Regions from separate parts of the Ensifer meliloti genome, predicted to be linked through region 1. Evidence: predicted binding sites of a transcription regulator. Region 1 holds the regulator's gene; the other holds the start of a gene.

What was found. The regulator HrcA, encoded in region 1, represses chaperone genes, less so after heat shock. The targets are predictions, from matches to a motif close to GTTAGCACTCNCNNNNNGNGAGTGCTAAC.
Region 2: a site for HrcA is predicted at 2,093-2,121, ahead of groES (co-chaperone GroES). Genes of this name have one in related genera too.

The regions. Positions count from the first base shown of each region.
Region 1 covers NZ_CP120365.1:2,708,341-2,712,641, reverse strand. Annotated here, with positions in the region: gene hpf (ribosome hibernation-promoting factor, HPF/YfiA family) at 1-158, shown strand, start outside; gene ptsN (PTS IIA-like nitrogen regulatory protein PtsN) at 333-797, shown strand; gene grpE (nucleotide exchange factor GrpE) at 1,136-1,762, opposite strand; gene hrcA (heat-inducible transcriptional repressor HrcA) at 1,921-3,000, opposite strand; gene rph (ribonuclease PH) at 3,258-3,977, shown strand; gene PZL22_RS19940 (VOC family protein) at 4,214-4,301, shown strand, end outside.
Region 2 covers NZ_CP120365.1:3,140,844-3,145,144, reverse strand. Annotated here, with positions in the region: gene PZL22_RS22005 (TIGR01459 family HAD-type hydrolase) at 1-768, opposite strand, end outside; gene PZL22_RS22000 (chromate resistance protein ChrB domain-containing protein) at 1,083-1,910, opposite strand; gene groES (co-chaperone GroES) at 2,179-2,475, shown strand; gene groL (chaperonin GroEL) at 2,551-4,188, shown strand.

The DNA.
Region 1 (4,301 bases):
TGAGAACAATGTCCGTCGCCAACGCCGTTATGGCCTTGGACATGACGGATGAACCGGTGCTGATGTTCCGCAGCCCCGGCAAGGATGACCTGAACATCGTCTATCGGCGCAACGATGGGAATATTGGCTGGATCGACGCCGCCAATATCAAGGCATGAGTGGGGATGGGGGAAGCCAGCCGGACTGGCGTCCCCCGTCTTTCCGATCAGCGGGACGGCGGAAAGGCTCGACTTTTCTGTGCATTCGAACCGCCAAGACAAAGATGGGTAGAGCCATCACGGCGCATTTGTGATGAGATTGCCAGGCTCTAACCGGCGAACGAGGATAAAAGAATGGCATTGGCAGGCTTGCTGCATCAAAATGCGATCATCCCGGCCATGAGGGCCAACTCGAAGAAGCAACTCCTTCAGGAATTGGCGGCAAAAGCATCGAAGCTCACCGGTCTGCCGGAGCGGGAGATTTTCGACGTCATCCTGCAGCGAGAACGACTCGGCTCGACCGGTGTGGGCAACGGCATCGCCATCCCGCACGGCAAGCTCAGCAATCTTCCGTCGATCGTCGGCATCTTTGCGCGGCTCGATGCGCCGGTCGATTTCGAGGCATTGGACGACCAGCCGGTCGACCTCGTCTTTCTGCTGCTTGCACCGGAAGGTGCCGGCGCCGACCACCTGAAGGCGCTCTCGCGCATCGCGCGCGTGCTGCGCGACCATGACATGGTGTCGCGTATCCGAGCGAGCGACTCGGCAAGCGCGATCTACACGCTGCTTAGCGACGACACGACCTCGCACGCTGCCTGAATATCTTCTGCCTGCCGCCTACCGGAGCCGGTTGGAAGAGCATGCGGCAATTCGAACAACGCCGAAGGGCCGCGCACCTTGCAGAGTGCGCGGCCCTTCGCAAATCGCATTCATGCGCCGTCAGATCACGATGTTTCTAGGTCGGGTCGACCTACTGCATGTTTCCTTTAATCGTATCCGATTAAAGGACAAAAACATGCAGCAGATCAAAGTGTTACAGCGACCTTTGCGCGTCTGATAAGACGCGCGGCGCTGTAAAAACATGAACGTGATCGATTCCAAGAAGTTGAGACGCGGGATGCGGGCGGAAAACCGCACACACCTTTCCTCATCCCGCTCTAAGCAGCAGGCGTCTCGCTTTCAGAGGTGGCTGCTTTCGGGCCGCCCTTGGCAACGCCGACCATCGCCGGGCGCAGGACGCGCTCGCCGATCGTGTATCCCGCCTGGACCACCTGGACGACCGTGTTGTTCGGAACCTCGGTGTTCGGGACCTCGAACATGGCCTGGTGGAAATTCGGATCGAACTTCTGGCCGGTGGGGTCCAACTGCTTCACGCCGTGACGCTCGAGCGCCGCAAGCATCGACCGCTCGGTCATTTCCACGCCCTCGATGAGTGCTTTCAGGCCGGCATCGCCCGCCTCCCTGGCGTCGGCCGGAATCGCATCCAGCGCGCGGCGCAGGTTATCGGAGACCGCCAGCATGTCGCGCGCGAAGCCCGCGACGGAATAGGACTTCGCGTCCTTGACATCACGTTCGGTGCGCCGGCGCAGATTGTCCATCTCCGCAGCAAGGCGAAGATATTTGTCGCGCAGTTCCGCACTCTCGGCCCTGGCAAGCTCAAGCGGATCCGGCGCGGTCGTGGAAGCATCCGCCTCCGGCTTTTCCGCGGCTTGCGGCTCAGCGGCTGTTTCGAATTCTTCAGGCGCCGCGGCCTCGGGTCCGTTCTTGTTCGTTTCGTCGGTCATGACGTTCTCCGAATTTCTGTCTTTTGCTGTGTTCGGCATCATCAAACCAGCGGAAGTCGCTTTGCTTGAACGTACTGTTGCCTGGATTTGAAGCCCGATATCGATGTTTGGGCCCAAAAAATCAAGGGTCGATTGCTTCATCGATCAAAAGGATTCGCTCAGCGCGACAGCCGCGACATGAGCTGGGCGGTGTAATCGACCATGGGAACGATGCGGGAATAGTTGAGCCGGGTCGGCCCGATTACACCGACCGCGCCGACGATGCGGTCGTCGCTGTCGCGGTAGGGAGCGACGATCAGCGAGGAACCGGAAAGCGAAAACAGCTTGTTTTCGGAACCGATGAAGATGCGCACGCCCGGGCCGCTCTCGGCGAGGTTGAGGATCTCGATCAGGCTGTCCTTCTTTTCGAGGTCATCGAAGAGCATACGCAGCCGCTCGATGTCGTCCGTCCCTTCCAATCCTTCGAGCAGATTGGCGCGGCCCCTGACGATCAGCCGCGCCGGCTGGCCGTCGCCCTCGCTTCCGGACCAGATCGCCAGCCCACGCTCGACCAGGTCCTGCGAGAGCGCGTCGAGCTCGCCGCGCACCGTCTCCTTGACCTTTTCCAGTTGCGTCCGCAATTCGGGAATCGTCTGACCGGCAAGGTGAGCGTTGACGAAGTTCGCCGCTTCGGTGAGCTGGGCGCTGGTGATCCCGGCGGGCAGCTCGATGATGCGGTTCTCCACCTGATCGTGCTCGCCGACGAGCACCGCCAGCGCCTTGGTCGGCGCCAGCCGGATAAACTCGACATGCTTGAGGACGGGATCGCTCTTGGTGGTGATTACGAGACCTGCGCCGCGCGACATGCCGGACAGCATCTGGCTCGCCTCGGTAAGAAGGTTTTCGACCGACCTGTCCCGATTTCCCGGGTGAACCTGCCTTTCGATCGAGGCGCGTTCCTCCGGCGAGAGATTGCCCACCTGCATGAAGGCGTCCACGAAGAAGCGCAGGCCCAGCTGCGTCGGAAGCCGGCCGGCGCTGACATGGGGGGAATAGATCAGGCCCAGATCCTCGAGATCGCTCATCACGTTGCGAACCGAGGCCGGCGACAGCGACACCGGCAACAGCCGCGAGAGATTGCGCGAGCCCAGCGGCTCCCCGCTTTCCAGATAGCTCTCGACAATGCGGCGGAAGATCTCGCCGGAGCGCTCGTCCAGCGCCGATGCGATCCCCTTCGTTCCAGGGTTGCGCAGTACCATGTCACTCCGTGATCAGTATTCTGTGTCCGGAAAGAATATAGTGATCCGCGCGGGGAATGGCAAAAGGGAAAAATCACTGCGAAGCTTCGACATCAAGCGGTTCCCTTTGCCTACGCCATGATCTAGAAGGCTCACGAAAGCGCCGCGCGTCTTCAGACGCGCAAAGGCCGCTGGAGCACTTTGAATTCTGCATGTTCTTGTCCTTGAACCGAACAGGACCCAAGGAAGCATGCAGTCGGGATCGACAGGAGTTGACGATGCGGCCATCCGGTAGAAAAACCGACCAAATGCGCAAGGTCTCGTTCGAGCGCAGTTTCTCCAAGCATGCGGAAGGATCCTGCCTGGTACGCTTCGGCGACACGCATGTTCTGTGCACCGCGAGCCTGGAGGAAAAAGTTCCGGCTTGGCTGCGCAACGGCGGCAAAGGCTGGATCACCGCGGAATATGGCATGCTGCCGCGGGCGACCGGCGAGCGCATGAGGCGCGAGGCGGCGACCGGCAAGCAGAGCGGCCGCACGCAGGAGATCCAGAGGCTGATCGGGCGGTCGCTCAGAGCCGTCGTCGATCTTCCGGCGCTCGGCGAACGTCAGATCTCGATCGACTGCGACGTGATTCAGGCCGACGGCGGCACGCGCACCGCGTCGATCACCGGCGCCTGGATCGCCCTCCACGACTGTTTGAAGTGGATGGAAGCGCGCAACATGGTCAAGCTGGAGAAGGTCTTGAAAGATCATGTGGCCGCCATTTCCTGCGGCATCTTCGCCAATCAGCCGGTTATCGACCTCGATTATCTGGAAGACTCGGCTGCGGAGACGGATGCCAATTTCGTGATGACGGGCAGCGGCGGCCTGGTCGAGATCCAGGGAACGGCGGAAGGCAAGCCCTTCAGCGAAGAAGAATTCGCAAGCCTGATGCTGCTCGCCAAGAACGGCATTGCCGAACTCGTCGAAATGCAGAAGCAGGCGATAGCAGGCTAGATCACGATGTTTTTAGGTCGGGTCGACCTAAAACATGAACGTGATCGGAACCAAGAAGTTGAGAAGCGGGATGCGGGCGGAAAAGCGCGCGCACTTTTCCTAATCCCGCTCTAGACCGCTCTCTGCTTCACTGAAGCAGTGAGATGATCTAACGCTTCGACAATACGCACTTCCGGACGGAACACCGTCACGGCTTTACCGGAAGTGCTCTGGATCACTTGAGAGGAACAGGTCCGGTGCCGACATTCGAAGGCATTCTGGAGACCGCGCTTTACGCGGACGATCTCGACCAGGCGGAGGCCTTCTACGGAACGGTCCTCGGCC
Region 2 (4,301 bases), 430 kb from region 1:
GCTTTCATGCATGTATTCCTGCGCATGGATGCCCGCGCTGATGTAGAGCAGGTCGAAGCCGGCATCCTGTGCGCCCTTGACGTCGGTCGGCATCCCGTCGCCGATGGCGATGACGCGCGAAAGGTCGAAGGCACCCCTGGCGGCCTTGGCCTCCGCGAGAGCGGCGCGATAGATCGCGATATAGGGCTTGCCGGCAATGCGGGCCTCGCCGCCGAGCTCTTCATAGAGTTTGGCGATGGCACCGGCACAGGGGATGAGCCTATGTCCGCGCTCCACGACAAGATCGGGGTTGGCGCAGATGAACGGTATTTTCCGCTTGGCGAGCCCCGTCAGCGTCGCGCGGTAGTGCTCGGGCGTCTCGGTCTCGTCATCGTAGAAGCCGGCGCAGACGATCGTCTCGGCCTCGTCGGCGGATACGATCTCGGTGCCGAGCCCTTCAAGCAGCGGCAGATCCCGGTCCGCCCCGATAAAGAAGATGCGTTTGTCGGCCGCCGCAATCAGCGCCTGCGTCACGTCCCCGGAAGTGACGATACGGTCATAGGCTTCGTCGGGGACGCCGAGGCCGCGGATCTGCACCGTGACGCCCGGATGCGGCCGGGGTGAATTGGTGATGAGAACGACGGTGAGCCCCTGGGCGCGCGCCTCGGCCAGCGCTTCGCAGGCGGATGCAAAGGCTTGAATGCCGTTGTGAAGCACACCCCAGACGTCGCAAAGGACAACGTCGTAGCGACCGGCGATTTCCCGAAAACTGTTGATCCTGACGGCCATGCTGGCTTCCTGCAAACTCGGCTTTCCGGCTGACATCGCAAGGAAGGGGCAAGAATACAAGCCTTACGCCGAGAAAAACGCGGCACTTTCCCAAGGATTTTAAAGCAATTCCGGGAAGCGGCGCGTTGAAGCTCCGGTCGGTTTTGTCGGCGCGCATGGCGATGCGCTTGAATTCCTCGAGTGCCGACTGCGCGGCCTATTGCATGTTTCCTTTGGCAGGAAACGGATCCTGCAGTCTCGCCTCTTCCAGGGATGTGGTAATCAAACAAGCCGCGGCGGGAAGGCGGGCGCGGCTTCCACGGCTGTCCCTCCGTTCATGGCCTTTTCCCCTTTCCGCCATGCGATACCCAGTCGTGCTTTTCCTGCGTCGCATCACGCGCCCAGCGATAGAGCGCATCATAGATCGTCATCCCCGCCTCGAGTTGTTCGAGATCATCGGCATACATGCGCGATAGGCCGAGTGAAACGGCAAGCAGCCCCGCCGCCTCCGGTTCCAGTTCGCGCCTGTCCGTGTCGGCGCCGCGCACGATACGGGCGACGTGCTCCAGCGCGGGGAACGAGAGACCGAATTCCTTGACCATCGTGTCGAAGGTGCATTCCTCGCCGCGATGACTCCAGAAGACGCCCTCGATGTCGAACGGCGTCGCACCGAAGCGCTCGCCGACCGCCTCGACCTCCGCGGGCGTGACATAAAGAAACCGGGCACGCGGGTCGACGAAGCGCCGGATCAGCCAGGGGCAGGCTATGCGGTCGATCTTCGGCCGCGATCGGGTCACCCAGACGGATCCCCCCGAAGGGTCTGCATTCGGAAGGCTTGCGACCGGAACGAGCGGCAGTCCCGCGGCCCGCCACGCTTCGATACCGCCGTCGAGTATCTCCGCAGCCGCGCCTGCATGACGCAGCCATGCGGCGGCACCCTCGCTGAGTTTGCCGCCGTGCTTGCAGAGCACGACAACCCAGCCGCCGCGGTATTCCTCGGCCCATTGCGGCACGTGAACATGGCCGCGATGGAAGGAGCCCGGCACGAGATGATGATCGGCTGCGAAGTCGTCGTCATCGCGCACATCGATGACGACGGGCGCCTTGGGAGTACCAACGAGACGAGCGAGTTTTTCGGATGAGATGGAGTTGAACGATGCCATGATACGACGTCCTTTAGATCGTTAGCGGACGCGAAATTCCGGCATGGCGCCTCGTGAGGCATTCGCTTACCCCATGGCACTCATCAAACAAAAGTGCGCCCGGTCTGTCAACGATCATGGCCGGCAAAAAATCTCGGAGCCTATCCTTGACTCATTTCACAGCCAGCCTTATCTCGGCTGGCGCTAGCACTCGCTTGATATGAGTGCTAACACCCATCTGGCGGGTCCATCCGTGACCCGCAGTGTCATTTGATCGAGGGATTAGACAATGGCAAGCACCAATTTCCGTCCGCTGCACGACCGGGTTGTCGTCCGCCGCGTCGAGTCTGAAGAAAAGACCAAGGGCGGCATCATCATTCCGGACACCGCTAAGGAAAAGCCGCAGGAAGGCGAGATCGTGGCTGTCGGTTCGGGTGCCCGTGACGAAAGCGGCAAGGTTGTTCCGCTCGACGTGAAGGCTGGCGACCGCATCCTGTTCGGCAAGTGGTCCGGCACCGAAGTCAAGATCAACGGCGAAGACCTTCTGATCATGAAGGAAGCCGACATCATGGGTGTCATCGGCTGATCGCCGGCAACCCTTCAAACTTCCGCAATTTGAAACCGGACCAGTTCCGGAATTTCGAAACCAGGAGCTTTCAAAATGGCAGCTAAAGAAGTCAAGTTCGGCCGCAGCGCGCGCGAAAAGATGCTGCGCGGCGTCGACATCCTCGCCGACGCAGTCAAGGTGACGCTCGGCCCGAAGGGCCGCAACGTCGTTATCGACAAGTCGTTCGGCGCGCCGCGCATCACCAAGGACGGCGTTTCGGTCGCCAAGGAGATCGAACTCGAAGACAAGTTCGAGAACATGGGCGCCCAGATGGTCCGCGAAGTCGCTTCGAAGACCAACGACATTGCCGGTGACGGCACGACGACTGCAACCGTTCTCGCCCAGGCGATCGTTCGCGAAGGCGCGAAGGCCGTTGCCGCCGGCATGAACCCGATGGACCTGAAGCGCGGTATCGACCTGGCTGTCGCCGAAGTCGTCAAGGACCTGCTCGCCAAGGCCAAGAAGATCAACACCTCGGACGAAGTCGCCCAGGTCGGCACGATCTCGGCAAACGGCGAAAAGCAGATCGGTCTCGACATTGCGGAAGCGATGCAGAAGGTCGGCAACGAAGGCGTCATCACGGTTGAAGAAGCCAAGACCGCCGAGACCGAGCTCGAAGTCGTCGAAGGCATGCAGTTCGACCGCGGCTACCTGTCGCCCTACTTCGTCACCAACCCGGAAAAGATGGTCGCCGACCTCGAAGACGCTTTCATTCTCCTGCACGAGAAGAAGCTCTCCAACCTCCAGGCGATGCTCCCGGTTCTCGAAGCCGTCGTGCAGACCGGCAAGCCGCTCCTCATCATCGCTGAAGACGTCGAAGGCGAAGCACTCGCAACGCTCGTCGTCAACAAGCTGCGTGGCGGCTTGAAGATCGCTGCCGTCAAGGCCCCGGGCTTCGGCGACCGCCGAAAGGCCATGCTCGAAGACATCGCCATCCTGACGGGCGGCACGGTGATCTCGGAAGACCTCGGCATCAAACTCGAAAGCGTCACGCTCGACATGCTCGGCCGCGCTAAGAAGGTTTCGATCACCAAGGAAAACACGACGATCGTCGACGGCGCCGGCCAGAAGTCCGACATCGAAGGCCGCGTCGCTCAGATCAAGGCCCAGATCGAAGAAACCACCTCCGACTACGACCGTGAGAAGCTGCAGGAGCGCCTTGCCAAGCTCGCCGGCGGCGTCGCTGTCATCCGCGTCGGCGGTGCGACGGAAGTCGAAGTGAAGGAAAAGAAGGACCGCATCGACGACGCCCTCAACGCGACGCGCGCTGCCGTTCAGGAAGGCATCGTACCGGGCGGCGGCGTTGCCCTGCTGCGTTCTTCCGTCAAGATCACCGTCAAGGGTGAGAACGACGATCAGGACGCCGGCGTCAACATCGTTCGCCGCGCTCTGCAGTCTCCGGCCCGTCAGATCGTTGAAAACGCTGGCGACGAAGCCTCCATCGTTGTCGGCAAGATCCTCGAGAAGAACACCGACGACTTCGGCTACAACGCTCAGACCGGCGAGTATGGCGACATGATCGCCATGGGCATCATCGACCCGGTCAAGGTCGTTCGCACCGCGCTTCAGGACGCAGCGTCGGTTGCTTCGCTGCTCATCACCACCGAAGCCATGATCGCCGAACTGCCGAAGAAGGACGCTCCGGCAATGCCTGGCGGCATGGGCGGAATGGGTGGAATGGACATGATGTGATAAGGCGACAGCCTTAGCACGATCCATCCGGATCTGAAGGGCGGCTCTCGAGCCGCCCTTTTTGTTTTAACGCCGCCGGCCACGAAGCAGAGATCGCGAAGGCCCGCCAGCGG